2 regions of the Marinomonas pontica genome follow, and region 1 is predicted to be linked to the other one. Evidence: riboswitches for the same ligand, from Rfam matches in the RefSeq annotation. Region 1 holds a riboswitch; the other holds the start of a gene.
The links. Region 1 has a riboswitch for thiamine pyrophosphate ahead of thiC (phosphomethylpyrimidine synthase ThiC). Riboswitches for the same ligand answer to the same signal wherever they lie in the genome.
Positions count from the first base shown of each region.

Region 2: another riboswitch for thiamine pyrophosphate. It lies ahead of thiB (thiamine ABC transporter substrate binding subunit); the one in region 1 lies ahead of thiC (phosphomethylpyrimidine synthase ThiC).

Region 1 is NZ_AP027271.1:1,467,727-1,475,575, forward strand. It holds gene rsmI (16S rRNA (cytidine(1402)-2'-O)-methyltransferase) at 27-890, shown strand; TPP riboswitch at 985-1,089, shown strand; gene thiC (phosphomethylpyrimidine synthase ThiC) at 1,269-3,257, shown strand; gene thiE (thiamine phosphate synthase) at 3,273-4,790, shown strand; gene thiS (sulfur carrier protein ThiS) at 4,787-4,984, shown strand; gene AABA11_RS06885 (thiazole synthase) at 4,986-5,762, shown strand; gene thiH (2-iminoacetate synthase ThiH) at 5,759-6,931, shown strand; gene aroA (3-phosphoshikimate 1-carboxyvinyltransferase) at 7,015-7,849, opposite strand, start outside.
Region 2 is NZ_AP027271.1:2,635,073-2,642,921, reverse strand. It holds gene hldE (bifunctional D-glycero-beta-D-manno-heptose-7-phosphate kinase/D-glycero-beta-D-manno-heptose 1-phosphate adenylyltransferase HldE) at 1-1,014, shown strand, start outside; gene msbA (lipid A export permease/ATP-binding protein MsbA) at 1,015-2,805, shown strand; gene AABA11_RS12440 (3-deoxy-D-manno-octulosonic acid transferase) at 2,808-4,034, shown strand; TPP riboswitch at 4,057-4,176, shown strand; gene thiB (thiamine ABC transporter substrate binding subunit) at 4,255-5,268, shown strand; gene thiP (thiamine/thiamine pyrophosphate ABC transporter permease) at 5,244-6,887, shown strand; gene AABA11_RS12425 (thiamine ABC transporter ATP-binding protein) at 6,874-7,584, shown strand; gene AABA11_RS12420 (DMT family transporter) at 7,668-7,849, shown strand, end outside.

The DNA of each region.
Region 1 (7,849 bases):
TAAAAGTGACAAATAAAAGAGGCAACATGGTACCACATAGTTCTGATGATGCGAGAGGGTCGCTGTACATAGTTGCGACCCCAATTGGTAATCTAGACGATTTCAGTAAACGAGCTGAGCAAACTTTACGGGATGTAGATTATATCGCCGCAGAAGACACACGTCATACTCGGCGTTTACTCAACCACTTTGGTATTGAGGCTAAGCTATTTTCTATTCATGACCACAATGAAAAAGACAAAGCGGACTATGTTGCGAGTTTATTGGATGAAGGTAAGAGTGTTGCTTTGGTGTCCGATGCTGGCACGCCATTGATATCCGATCCTGGCTATCATGTCGTACATGCTTTGCGTGAAAAGGGTCACAAAGTCATGCCGATTCCTGGAGCTTGTGCTTTGATCGCTGCGTTATGCGCTTCAGGTTTGCCGACCGATCAATTCTTTTTTGCAGGGTTTGTCCCGGCTAAATCAAAAGGACGTTGTGACCTTTTTGAATCATGGAAAACGCAAGCGGGGACGGTGATTTTTTATGAATCAACGCACCGAGTCTATGACTCCATTGCCGATGTGCAAAAAGTGTACGGTGACGATGCCCAATTGGTTTTGGCACGCGAAGTCACAAAAACCTTTGAGACATTCTTGTCCGGCACGGCGTCTGAGATTCTTGCTATGTTCGACGAAGATGCGAACCAAATGCGTGGTGAGTTCGTGGTCATGCTGAGTTTTACGCAAGAGAGCGGCAACGAAGCGGAATTAGAAGCGAAGCGTATTTTGACGATTTTGTTAGAAGATTTACCGGTTAAGCAAGCGGCAGCGATGGCAGCAAAATTAACTGGTGAGAAGAAAAATTATCTCTATAAAATGGCCTTGGAAATGCAGGGCGCTGAATAATTCCAGGTTGGCACTTTAGACTGGGTTGATGATCGTTTTAAACAGACGGACAAAAAATCCGTGTTTACTTGGCGATCATAGTGAGTATACTCAGCGCTACTTGTCGGAGTGCCATTTGGCTGAGATCGCATAATTAAATGCGGGATCCGCAGAACCTGATCGGGCTAATACCCGCGTAGGAAACAAGAAAGTCTCCATTTTTTCTTATCTGCATCGAATGAACTCCTGATTTTTATGGATCCGATGCGGCCTTATTGTATTAGCCTCTTCCTCTATAATTTCAGGGTTCGTGTTTTGCTATGAACGCCTAAAGTGCGTTCGTGCGCTAAACAGCACCCAGACAAGCAATTCTCCATTTTTATAATAAGGGAAGTGCTCATGTCGACCACGAATGAATCCAACAATAAACCTGTAACCATTTCTAAAAAACAGTCTCGTGAAGAGTCACGCCAAGCGGCAAAATCTTTCATTGAATCTTTACAAGCCAAGCCTTTTCCCGCGTCTGAACGCATTTATTTGACAGGCTCAGACGATTCCATTCGCGTCCCTATGCGCAAGATCAATTTGACCGATACGCCAATTGGATCAGATCCTGATAATCTAACGTTTGAACCCAATGAAGCGATCTATGTTTACGATTGCTCTGGCCCTTATGCGGATCCTCAAGAACACATTGACGTTTATCGTGGTTTAGCACCAATGCGTGCTTCATGGATCGAAAAGCGTGGAGACACGGAAGTATTGCCTAGTGTGTCATCAGAATTCGCGCAGTCACGATTGGCCAATTCGGCACTGGATGACTTGCGTTTTAAAGCGTTGCCAACAGTCCGTAAGGCACGCCAAGGTAAATGTGTCACGCAAATGCATTACGCCCGTCAAGGAATCATCACACCAGAAATGGAATACATCGCGCTGCGTGAAAACCAGAATATCGACGCGATTAAAAGTGAATTGTTATTGAAGCAGCATCCTGGTCAAAGCTTTGGCGCGAACCTTCAAACGCGCATAACGCCAGAATTTGTCCGCGAAGAAGTCGCAAAAGGCCGCGCCATCATTCCAAATAACATCAATCACCCTGAATCTGAACCCATGATCATTGGTCGTAACTTCTTAGTAAAGGTGAACGCCAACATTGGTAACTCTGCTGTTACGTCTTCCATTGAAGAGGAAGTTGAAAAGCTAGTGTGGTCGACTCGCTGGGGTGCGGATACCGTGATGGATTTATCGACGGGGAAAAATATTCATGAAACCCGCGAGTGGATTTTGCGAAACTCACCTGTGCCCATAGGTACCGTACCGATTTATCAAGCATTAGAAAAAGTAGACGGTGTCGCGGAAGATCTTAACTGGGATGTTTTTCGCGATACTCTGATTGAACAAGCGGAGCAGGGAGTCGATTATTTCACCATTCATGCCGGTGTTTTGTTGCGTTATGTGCCAATGACGGCCAAGCGTCTGACAGGGATTGTGTCTCGTGGTGGCTCTATCATGGCGAAGTGGTGTTTGGCTCACCACAAAGAAAGCTTTTTATACGAACGCTTCCGAGAAATTTGCAAACTTTGTGCGGAATACGACGTGGCCTTGTCATTGGGTGACGGCTTACGTCCGGGTTCAATTATGGACGCCAACGACGAAGCGCAAATGTCGGAACTCCGTACCTTGGGCGAATTAACAAAAATTGCTTGGGAATATGATGTGCAAGTCATGATCGAAGGTCCTGGGCACGTACCGATGCAGTTGATCGAAGAGAACATGACGGAGCAGCTGAAACATTGTCATGAAGCTCCGTTTTATACCTTGGGGCCTTTAACCCAAGATATCGCTCCAGGTTACGATCACATTACGTCTGGCATTGGGGCGGCGCAAATTGGTTGGTACGGTTGCGCCATGTTGTGTTACGTGACCCCCAAAGAGCACTTAGGTTTGCCAAACAAAGAAGACGTAAAAGAGGGTTTGATTACCTATAAAATCGCGGCTCATGCAGCGGACTTAGCCAAAGGGCATCCGGGCGCTCAAATTCGCGATAACGCTCTTTCTAAAGCTCGCTTCGAATTTCGCTGGGAAGACCAGTTCAACTTATCCTTAGATCCTGAAACGGCGCGTTCTTATCATGACGAAACCTTGCCGCAAGCGTCAGGCAAGGTTGCGCATTTCTGTTCCATGTGCGGGCCCAAGTTCTGTTCAATGAAGATTACTCAAGAAGTGCGTGATTATGCGAAAGGGCTGGAAGACGCACAAGCCATTGATGTGAGTGCTTTAGAGGCAAGTGATGCGGAAGCAGGTATGCAGCAAATGTCAGAGCAATTTCGTGAGTTAGGCAGTGATGTCTATTTAACCACGGATAAAATTCAAGAAAAGTCGCTGTAAGAGCCAGGAGGATTTATGACTATAAAGCCTCCTGTTATCTGGTGTGTGGGGGGATCGGATTCATCTGCCCATGCTGGATTGCAAGCGGATTTACGCACCGGACAAGATTTAGGTTGTCATGTACAAACGATCGTCACTTGTATTACGGCGCAAAACTCTAAGGAAGTGCAGTCTGTCGAAGCAGTGTCGTTGGCGATGTTTAATCGGCAATGGCAGGCTTTGCTTGACGATGTGCCGCCAAACGCCATCAAGGTGAGCTTATTGCCTACTATTGAGTTGGTGAAGGCATGCGCTCATTGGTTAAGGAAAATGAAAGCCGACTTTCCTCAAGTATCGATCGTGTTTGACCCCGTTATGGCGGCCAGCAGTGAATTGGGAAATCGCCTGCAAAGTACGTCTGTGGGAGTGTGCCTATTACAAAACTTGTTGGCGCAGGTAGATGTAATTACGCCCAACCTTATGGAGTTTGAAACACTGACCGGCGTCTCTGGCGAGCAATCCATTGAAAAGATACATCGTCAGCTTGCTGCGTATTTTGCCTTGTCGCCGTCGCGCTGGTTATTAAAAGGCGGGCATGGGGTGTCAGATCAGTCGACTGATTGGTTGTTAGATGTGAATTCGATGGTGGGATTTGTCAGTCCGCGATTGTCGGTGAGCAATACACGAGGCACAGGTTGTACTTTATCGACGGCGTTAGTAAGTTTTATGGCTCATGGTTACGATCTTTTAGACGCAATGACCATGGCAAAGGCGTACATCACTGGGGCATTAAAAACGGGTGTTCAAATTGGGAAAGGAGCGGGGCCATTAGGAAGACCCGGTTGGCCGTTGCAAATTGACAACCTCCCTGAGATTGTTTCACCCAATATGAACGCACAGACCTCGACAAACTTGCCTTTTGCCAAGATGGACCTCAATAAAATGGGTTTGTATCCCGTGGTTGATTCCGTGGAATGGCTAGCATTAGTGCTAAAACAAGGGGTGAAAATTGCCCAATTGCGGATTAAGGACCCTCATGATGTAGATCTTGAATCACATATTCAGCAGGCCATCGCGTTAGGTATTGAGCACGACGCCCAAGTTTTCATTAATGATTATTGGCAATTGGCGATTGAGTGTGGTGCTTACGGTGTGCACCTTGGACAAGAGGATCTTGATGTGGCCGATTTGGTACAAATCCAAGCGGCGGGTTTGCGACTTGGTATCAGTACACATGGGTATTATGAAATTGCCCGAGCGCAATCTATCCAACCAAGTTACATCGCGTTAGGTCATATTTTTCCAACGCAAACCAAAGACATGCCGTCTCAGCCGCAAGGTTTAACTCGTCTTGCGCATTATGCAACGTTACTAAAAGGCGTGGTTCCTACCGTGGCTATTGGTGGTATCAGTGCTGAGCGGTTAACGGCGGTGGCGCAAACAGGAGTGGACAGTGTGGCGTTAGTGACAGCCATTACGCGTGCTGAGAATCCAGAATCCGCTACTCGATCACTAAAGGCGTCGTTCGAATGCCGTAACGAGGTGTGGCTATGAAAATTATGCTGAATGACGCGCCATGTGATTTTTTAGGCCACACTCTTTTGGATTTGTTGAGGTATCTGGGTAAAAGGGAGCAGGGTATTGCTATTGCGATTAATCAACAAGTCGTGCCAAAGAGTTTATGGGCAAGTACTGAATTGAACGAACACAGTCAGGTGTTTATTTTTGAGTCTATTGCTGGAGGCTAACATGTCGTCTTTTTTTATTGCTGGGCACGAATTTCACTCCCGGCTTTTTACTGGTACTGGTAAGTACGCCAGTGCGAACACCATGATGGATTCTTTGATTGCCAGCAAGAGCGAATTGGTGACTTTGTCTTTACGTCGTATGGATCTCAAGCAGCAAACGGATAATATTCTTCAGCCCTTGCAACAGCATGGCATGAAACTTTTGCCAAATACCTCTGGGGCAAGAACAGCAAAAGAGGCCGTTTTTGCGGCGGAGCTTGCTAGAGAGGCACTGGAAACGAACTGGGTTAAATTAGAGATTCATCCTGACCCGCGTTATTTGATGCCAGATGGCATGGAAACCTTGTTGGCAGCCGAAGAGTTGATCAAGAAAGGCTTTGTGGTGATGCCCTATGTGCACGCAGATCCCGTACTTTGCAAACGCTTAGAAGAGGTGGGGTGTCAATGTGTGATGCCGCTGGGCTCACCTATTGGTTCCAATATGGGGTTGGCAAGTCGACCATTTCTGGAAATTATCATTGAGCAAAGTACGGTGCCCGTGATCGTAGATGCGGGTATTGGTGCACCTTCAGATGCCGCCTTGGCGTTAGAGATTGGCGCCGATGCAGTGTTGGTCAATACGGCAATGGCGGTCGCTAGACAGCCTGCACAAATGGGAAAGGCCTTTCGGCTTGCTGTCGAGGCTGGGCGTATGGCGTATGAATCTGGCTTGGGGGAGCGAAGAGTGCAAGCACAAGCGACGAGCCCATTAACCGAGTTTATTGGGGCCTTGTCATGATGAATGAGCGTGTTCAAAACGTTCGCTTGTTAGAGCAAAGCCCAGCCGTGCCAGGGCAGTTTAGTGAATGTGTTGAAAATACGGATTGGCATGACGTTACGCGCTGTCATCAAGAGAAAACAGAGCACGATGTGTTGCGAGCCTTGAGCAAGAATAAGTTAGATGTCGAGGATTTCGCTGCGTTGATTTCGCCTGCAGCAGAGCCATATTTATTCGATATGGTGGCGAAAAGTGAACAACTGACTTTGCAACGGTTTGGAAATACGCTGAGTCTGTTTGCACCTTTGTACTTGTCCAACACCTGTGCCAATGAATGCACTTATTGTGGCTTTTCTATGAGTAATGCCATTAAGCGCTTAACGCTAAATGAATCGCAATTAGCAAAGGAAGTGGCGGCGATTAAAGCAAAAGGTTTTGACCATATTCTCTTGGTAACAGGCGAGACCAACAAGGTGTCTATGCCGTATTTTGAGCGCATGATTCCGCTGATCAAGCCGCATTTTAGCCAGCTGTCTATGGAAGTACAGCCATTGGACGTAGACGAATACAAGCAACTGCAAGTTATTGGTTTGGATGGTGTGTTGGTTTATCAAGAAACCTATCGACGTAAAACGTATTTGGAGCATCACTTACGCGGCAACAAGTCAAACTTCAATTATCGCTTGGATGCCCCCGATCGAATTGGTCAAGCGGGTATTCATAAGATTGGCTTGGGTGTATTGCTTGGCTTGGAAGACTGGCGTACTGATTCTGTCATGATGGCGCATCATTTGCGGCATTTGCAAAAGCGCTATTGGCGCAGTCGTTTCAGTGTGGCGTTCCCGCGTATTCGTCCTTGCGAGGGAGGCATAGTACCCAAGTCGGTAATTTCTGATCGTCAATTGGTTCAATTGATTGCGGCCTGGCGATTGTTTGATCGAGACTTGGAAATGAGCTTGTCTACTCGCGAATCCCCTGAATTCCGCCATCATGCCGTTAGAATGGGGTTTACTACCATGAGTGCGGAATCTAAGACGCAACCAGGAGGATATGCAGAGGACTCCCAAGAAGCCCTTGAGCAATTTGAAATCAGTGATGAACGACCGGTCTCTGACATTATGGCTATGATTCGTCAACAAGGCCGTGAAGTGGTGTGGAAAGATTGGGATCCTGCGCTGTCACAGGGTTGAGGGATTCAATTGGATGTATTCAACCGACATAACACGTTATGTGCGTAATGCGGCCCCAGCCGTGAAAGCTGGGGCTTTTTTGCTTAGCTGGCTACGGTATTAAATAGCTCAAAATACGTTGGGAAAGTTTTTGAGGTACAGCCAGGGTCGTTAATGGTAACAGGGGTGTCTGAAAAGGCGACCAGAGAAAAACACATGGCAATACGGTGGTCATTGTAGGTATCAATGGCGGCGTTTTGCAGCTTTGGCACTGGTGTTACCGTAATAAAGTCTTCCCCTTCGATAACCTCGGCGCCGAGTTTTTTCAGCTCTGTTGCCATGGCGTACAAACGGTCTGTTTCTTTTACTCGCCAGTTATAAATGTTGCGAATTGTTGTGGTGCCTTTTGCGAATAAAGCCGTTGTTGCAATCGTCATCGCTGCATCAGGGATGTGGTTCATGTCTAAGTCAACGCCGTTTAATTCATTGTGCTCGGCTTCTATCCAAGTTGGCCCATAGGTGATTTTGGCACCCATTTGCGCTAGTACATCAGCGAATTTCACGTCGCCCTGTACGCTGTCTGTGCCTACACCGTGAACTTTGATTTTGCCACCCGCGATGGCTGCAGCAGCAAGGAAGTATGATGCAGAAGACGCATCGCCTTCGACCATGATTTCGCCTGGGCTTTGGTAAGTTTGCTGACCTTTTACCACGAATGCTTGGTAATTCTGGTTTTCCACTTCCACACCAAATTGTTTCATCGCGTGCAGGGTGATGTCGATGTATGGTTTAGACACCAACTCACCATCAACGTTGATGGTGAGATCGTTTTTTGCGAGTGGTGCGCTCATTAGGATAGCGGTTAGGAATTGGCTTGAAATATTGCCTTTAATGGATACTTCGCCACCAGATAAACCGTTTGCCTTGATACACAATGGC
Region 2 (7,849 bases), 1.2 Mb from region 1:
GAGAGCGTTCTCCCTGATGCTGATGCCGTCATCTTTTCTGATTACAATAAAGGTTGTCTGAATGATGTTCAGACGTTAATTAAGTATGCGAATGAGGCCAATATTCCAAGCTTTGTTGACCCAAAAGGAGAGGACTTTTCAATTTATCAGGGTGCAACACTGGTAAAGCCTAATTTTGTTGAATTCGAAACCATTGTTGGTCAGTGTGCGTCAGATGCCGATGTGCAGCAAAAGGGCGAGCTCCTTAGGCAGCAATTTGGTTGGGAGGCTTTATTAGTTACTCGTGGTGAAGATGGACTTGTATTATTTGAGAGCAGTAAATCCCCCTTTTCTCTTGCTACATCCGCCAAAGAAGTCTATGACGTGACAGGGGCAGGAGATACGGTCATCGCTGTATTAACCGCTGTGTTTGTGACGAGTAAGCGGTTCACGGATGCGGTTGAATACGCTAATCAGGCGGCTGGCTTTGTGGTAGGAAAACTCGGAACGGCTTTTATAACGGCTGATCAATTAGCGGCGATTATGTATCAGCGTTCTCATTCAACAAATTTCGGTGTGTTGTCGCCTTCCGAGCTGCTAGAGCAGGTGAAGCTGGCTCAAATGAATGGGGAGCGAGTGGTTTTCACTAACGGGTGCTTTGATATTATTCATCCAGGTCATATTGCTTATATGAAGCAAGCAAAAGGACTTGGAGATCGGCTAATTGTTGCTGTAAACACAGACGCATCGGTAAAGCGCTTAAAGGGTGAAAAGCGCCCCATTAATGATTTGGTTCATCGCATGTCCGTTCTTGAAGGTGTTGGTGCTATTGATTGGGTGACATGGTTTGATGAAGATACGCCGAAAGAAATAATTGAATATTTAACGCCTGATGTATTGGTTAAGGGTGGGGATTACACGATTAATACCATAGTTGGTGCCGATCATGTCCTAGCCCATGGCGGGGAGGTGAAGGTCTTAACTTTTGTTGATGGCTATTCGACTACAGCTATTATTAAAAAAGCGAATTTGTAAATGCAAAAAAATGACAGTGTTGAAAAAGAGACGTCCTCTATTAAAGAACCTGCGACCGGGATGCAAACCTATTTTCGTTTGCTGACGTATGTTCGCCCATCATGGGGATATTTGCTGTTAAGTATTATCGGCTACGTTATCTACGCAGCAATGGAGCCAGCATTAGCTGCATTATTGAAGCATATGGTGGATGTGGTATCCGAAGGAAAAATCACCGAAAGTCGATTGGTTATTCCTGCTGCTATTTTAGGTATTTTCATTTTGCGGGGGATCGGGACGTTTCTTGGTAGCTATTTTATGGCTCAAGTGGCGAACAATGTTGTGTTTGATTTACGAACCAATATGTTCAATAAGCTAGTGTTATTGCCTTCTAGTTATTACCACTCGACTCCTACAGGTCGCTTGTTGGCGAAGTTAACATACAACACAGAGCAGGTTATTGGCTCTATTACGCAAGCTATTCGAATTTTGTTGCGTGAAGGTATGACTGTTGTTGGTTTGTTAGGTTATATGATCTACATGAATTGGCGATTAACGCTATTATTTTTATTAGTGGTTCCCTTAATTGGTTTGGTGGTTTCTTATGCTTCTAAGCGTTTTCGTCGATTAAGCGCTCGCATTCAGAATGCGATGGGTGGGGTGACTGACGTGGCTTCTGAAGCGATTAAAGGCCATGAGGTCGTTAAAATATTTGGTGGAAGTCAATATGAAATAGAGCGTTTTCACAAAGCGGCCGCTGAAAATAGACGCTCACAGTTGAAAATGGAAAAAACCAAAGCGCTAAACGTGCCCATTGTGCAATTTATTCTCGCAACGGCAATGGCCATTTTGATTTGGTTTGCCTTGAGTCCTTCAATTAGCTCGAACATGACGTCTGGGGACTTTATTGCCTTTATTACAGCGGCTGGCATGCTGGGTAAGCCCATTCGCCAGTTGACGGATGTGAACAGTATTTTGCAAAAAGGGATAGCGGCTTCTTATAGTATCTTTGAGTTTCTAGATATGCAGGAAGAGGTCGATAAAGGCGGGATTTCTATTGACCGTTTAAAAGGCGATATAGAATGGCAATCCATGTCTTTTCAATATCCAGGTGCTGATAAGCCAGCGTTGAAGAACATAACATTGAATTTGCCTGCTGGGAAAACGCTGGCTTTGGTTGGTCGTTCTGGCAGTGGGAAGTCCACGATGGCGAATTTGATTCCTCGATTCTATGACTTTGGTGAAGGCGACATTAAGATTGATGGCGTTTCACTTGCCGATTATAAGTTGACGGAACTACGCTCCAACATCGCTTTGGTGAATCAGCAAGTGGTGCTGTTTAACGGAACGATTCGCGACAATATCGCTTATGGCGGCCTAAATGGTGTGAGTGATGATGATGTGGTAGCCGCGGCACAAGCCGCCAATGCCTGGGGATTCATTCAGGAACTTGATCATGGCTTAGATACCATGGTTGGTGAAAACGGCGTATTGCTTTCTGGCGGTCAGCGTCAGCGTATCGCTATTGCTCGAGCAATACTGAAAAATTCACCCATTTTGATTTTGGATGAAGCGACATCCGCGTTGGACACCGAGTCAGAGCGCGCTATTCAAACAGCACTGGAAAATTTAATGGTTAATCGAACGACCATTGCTATTGCGCATCGACTATCAACCATTGAAAACGCAGATATTATCGCCGTTGTGGATCATGGCGAGATCATTGAGCAAGGCTCTCACAGTGAATTGTTGGCGATGAATGGGGCTTATGCACAACTTCATAATCAGCAGTTTAGTGAGACGTCCGCGTAGTTATGTGGCTTTATCGTATTCTATTCGCGCTATTAACGCCGTTGATTTTGTTAAAAGTCCGGCGTTTTAAAAAAGATTATGCGAATTATCGGGCGAAAGAAGCATTTGGTTTATGGCCCACCGTTGACGCGGATTTGTGGATTCATTGTGCGTCTGTTGGTGAGGTATTGGCTGTGCGGCCATTGGTGTCGCAATGGCAAGAGAAATATCCCTCTCATCGGTTGTTGATAACGACTATGACTCCAACGGGCGCTGAGCAAGTGGCGAAAACCTTTCCATTTGCCCAACACCGCTATTTGCCAATGGACTGGCGTTTCAGTGTTAAAAGAGCGCTAAACGCACTGTCCTGTAAGCATCTTCTGGTTGTCGAGACTGAACTTTGGCCTAATTTGTTACAGCAGGCAAAGCGTCGAGGTTTACGAGTGGATGTGGTGAATGCGCGTTTGAGTGAGCGATCTTTTCTACGGTATCAAAAGTTTTCGACTATTTCTCGTTCGCTGTTCGCATTGCCCGATTGTTTCTTAGCTCATGCGCAAGCAGACGCTGTTCGCTTTGAAGCGTTAGGTGCAAAAAAAGTTATGGTGACAGGCAGTATTAAATTTGATCTTGTCGTGCCACCAGGTGTTCTTGAGTCGAATTGGCGTCGTCAGCTTGGATCTCGTTTTGTTTGGGTGGGTGCAAGTACTCATCAAGGCGAAGATGAAATGCTCTTACGTACTCATGCTGAACTCATGAAAAAGTACCCTGAGGCGCTATTGATACTGGTGCCTCGTCACCCAGAGCGTTTTGATGCCGTAAAAACCTTGGCTATGCAATCATTCGATAGGGTTGCGCTTCGAAGTCAGGTGCCGCTGGATCAGTGGTCTGAGTCTGATGTCATCATAGGTGACTCAATGGGGGAGTTAATGAATTATTATCAAGCATCTGATCTTGCTTTCGTGGGAGGGAGTTTGATAAAACGAGGTGGGCATAACCCGATTGAACCGGCTTTGCTAGGTAAAGCCATTCTAGTGGGGCCGTACACGTTTAATTTTACGGATATTACCGATCAGTTATTGCAAGTCAATGGTGCCATTCGTTGTCAAGATGAAGCGCAGCTTGAAAAAGTAGTAGTGGATTTGGCGGGACAGTCTTCTCAACGCTTTAGGTTGGGTCAGACGGCACTGCGTTTTGCAGAAAAAAACCAAGGTGCTGTCACAAGGGTGCTTGCCGAAATAGACTTCCGTTAAACGACTCCTTACAATAGACGCTCATTATCTCATGGGGTGTTTTGGCATTGACTCAATGCTAGGGCTGAGAAGCGGATTTTCTGCTAACCCACCGAACCTGATCCAGATCATGCTGGCGTAGGAATCGAGATAGCAAGTTGAACGGCTAAAAAAATCTAGCTCAAAATACACTGCTTGCCATTTCCCCTGTACGCCGCTCACTTATTTTAGGAGCGACACTTTGAAACTACTTTCGTTACCCTCTTCCTTGCCTGCGGCTGTTATGGCGCTTGGCGTTATTTTTTCGCCTGCTGTTTTAGCGACTAACACCCTTAATGTGTATACCTATGATTCCTTTGCTTCCGACTGGGGGCCGGGCCCTAAGATTAAAGCAAACTTTGAACAAGAGTGTGAGTGCGAATTGAATTTTGTCGCACTGGATTCTTCTGTTGGTATTTTGTCTCGCGCGCAATTAGAAGGCAAATCGTCACAAGCGGATGTGCTTCTAGGGTTAGATCTCAACCTGATGGAAGCAGCAAAGCAAACGGGCTTATTAGTGGATCATGCTGTTGATACGTCTGCCGTGACGATTTCGGGTGGGTGGACGGATAAAGTCTTTGTGCCATTCGACCAAGGTCACTTTGCCTTTATTTACAACTCTGAGAAACTGAAAAATCCGCCAGCTAGCTTGAAAGAGGTGGTGGACAATCAAAATTTACGTGTTATTTATCAGGATCCTCGTACCAGTACACCTGGGCTGGGTTTGTTGTTATGGATGAAATCTGTTTATGGGGATAACGCGGCCGATGCCTGGGAGCGGCTGGCTTCACATACGGTAACCGTTACTAAAGGTTGGTCTGATGCCTACGGCTTGTTTTTGAAAGGCGAGGCGGATGTGGTATTGAGTTACACGACGTCACCTGCGTATCACATTGTGGCGGAAGGGGATAACAAGTATAAGGCTGCAATGGCCAGTGAAGGCCTTTACCCGCAAATTGAAGTGGCGGCAATGATGAAAGATGCACCCCATCCAGCTTTAGCGAAACAGTTTATGCAGTTTATTTTACAGCCAGGTTTCCAATCAACGGTGGCAACGGGCAATTGGATGTTGCCCGTCGTGAAACTAGATGAAAAATTACCGGCCGCATTTGATGGTGCTTTAAAGCCAACAAAGAACCTTGTCTTGCCAGCAAAAGACGTAGCAACACATCGTAAAGCTTGGGTCGACGAGTGGCTAAATGCTACAACTCGATAATAGTCGTTAAGTTGCTTTCTTTTCGAGCAGTAAAAGGGTTGTGGCCAGCGCTATTGGGTGTTGGCTTTTTCCTGATAATGGGAGCTGCCAGCTTGGCGGCTCTTTTGCGTTATAGTGAATTACATTCTTGGCTTGGCTACATGCAGCAACCCTATCTGTGGCGAGTTGTACGTTTCTCTCTGTGGCAAGCATTACTAAGCAGCGGAATTAGCTTGCTTATTGCCATTCCAGTTGCGTCTTGCCTAATACACCGCCAGTTCTATGGGCGATCTTTGTTATTGCAGCTATTTTCCGTCTCTATGGTAGTGCCAACCATTGTGGCGATTTTGGGCTTGGTGGTGGTATACGGCCGAAGCGGTTGGCTAAGCAGTCTATTTGGTGTCCAAATCCCTCTGTATGGCTTGCTGGGTATACTGTTGGCGCATGTGTTTTTTAATATGCCATTGGCGGTACGACTGTTGATGCAGGGTTATGATTTGATACCTGCAGGCCAGTGGCGCCAAGCTTCACAGTTGGGTTTTTCCCGTTGGAATGCGTTTCGTTTGATTGAGTGGCATTATCTTAAGAAGGTTTTGCCAGGCGCGTTTGTGCTTATTTTTATGTTGTGTTTTTCGAGTTTTGCGGTGGTATTGAGCCTGGGGGGTGGACCCAAATTTAGTACGCTGGAAGTGGCTATTTATCAGGCGCTGAGGTTTGAATTTGATTTAAATAAAGCCAGCTTTTTGGCGCTGTTGCAGGTGCTGATATGTACTTTATTTGCGGTTATTGTGTATCGACTTGCGCCGGTTAATCGACAAGATATGAGCTTATTGTCGATAAAAAGTTATGCGTTAAAAGACTCATTTTTGTCAAAAATCGGGGATGCTATTGCATTGCTGTGTGCGTTTGTTTTGGTGATTCCTCCTTTTTTGGCCATTTTTGATCCGATGTTTTCGCCTATTTTTCTTCAAGCGCTGCAATCAAAAGCATTGTGGAATGCCGTTTTTGTGTCATTACAAATAGCCATTCCGGCCGCTATGGTGAGTCTTTTTCTTGGTGTGAGCTTTGGCGTGCTGGCACGGTTCTGTATGGCGAGACAATACCTGTCTATATTGCCTAACAAACTCGAACATCTAGGAAACATGATTTTAATGGTGCCAGGTTTAGTGATCGCCACTGGTTTGTTTTTGTTTTTGCGCGATCTTGGTTGGGGGTTAGGATCCAGTTACTGGGTGGTGGTTTGGGTCAATGCGGTGATGGCGTTGCCGTTTGTATTGCGTGCTCTTATGCCAATGATGTACCAACAAGAGCGCCGTTTTAGAAATTTGTATTTAAGTCTAGGTGTCCGTGCGGGGTCTCGATGGCGTCTGGAATGGCCTTTGCTGCGCCCAAGTATTGCACAGGCGTTTGGTTATGCATTATTGCTTTCCCTTGGAGACATGGGGGTGATTGCCTTGTTTGGTAGTCAGGGCTTGGTGTCGTTGCCCTTGTATTTGTTTCAATTAATCGGCTCGTATCAACTGGAAGAGGGAGCCTGTGTGGCTGTCGTATTGATCTTGCTTTGTTTGGCTCTGTTTTTTTCTTCATCCTTTTTTATTGGTGGCCGGAAAGCAAAAGGAGCGTTGAATGCTAGAAATTAACCTGCAATATGACTGGGAAAACTTTCACGCACACTATTGTGTGGAGATTTCGAAAGGGATCACCACGTTGCTTGGTGGCAGTGGCGAAGGAAAAAGTACGCTGTTGCATTTACTGGGTGGTTTTTTAGATGGCCGTGGGGAATTGCGGTTTCATGAAGAATCATTGTTGTCGTTGCCAGCTTATGAGAGACCCATTTCAACCTTGTTTCAGAGCGATAATTTGTTTCCTCAGTTGACCGTCTTTGACAATGTCGCCATTGGCTTATCGCCTTCTTTAGCGTTGACGGCCGATCAAAAAGACAAGGTGCTTTGGGCATTAGAGAAAACGCAGCTTGCTGATAAGGCTGATCGATTTCCACAGGCACTGTCCGGAGGACAAGCTCAGCGTGTGGCGATTGCTCGAGTGTTGGTTCGTAGGAAGCCTATTTTGCTATTGGATGAGCCATTTAGTGCGTTGGATCCCGCTTTACGTGAAGAGATGTTGTATCTGGTGAATGATGTAACGTTAGAGTTGGGATTGACTACCTTATTGGTGTCGCATTTGCCGCAAGAAGCGAGTTTGGTTGGCGGGCGAGTTTTGCTCATAGAGCATGGTCGAGTCGCGGCCCATGAGTCCGTGTCCGTTTTATCTCAGGATGTGGCTCATCCGCTTTTTTCGCATTATCTTGGCGCTTCTAATCGTTCGACAAACCCTTGATATTGCGTTACATATCACTTGAATGGTGGGCGTTGATATAACGGTCACTTTATCTTCCCAACTTTGTACTTAAAGAGCGCTGTGTGTCAGACGATAATGAGTTAGTAAAAAAAGGGATTGTCATGACAATCGCTTATGCGTTTGTTATGTCATTAACAGCGCTGGCTGCCAAGCAAGCTCAAACTATGATTGCGGTCTCTACGTTGGTTTTTTGGCAGAGCGTGTTTTGCGCTTTGATTCTGCTTCCTCAAATGCGTGGGCGCTG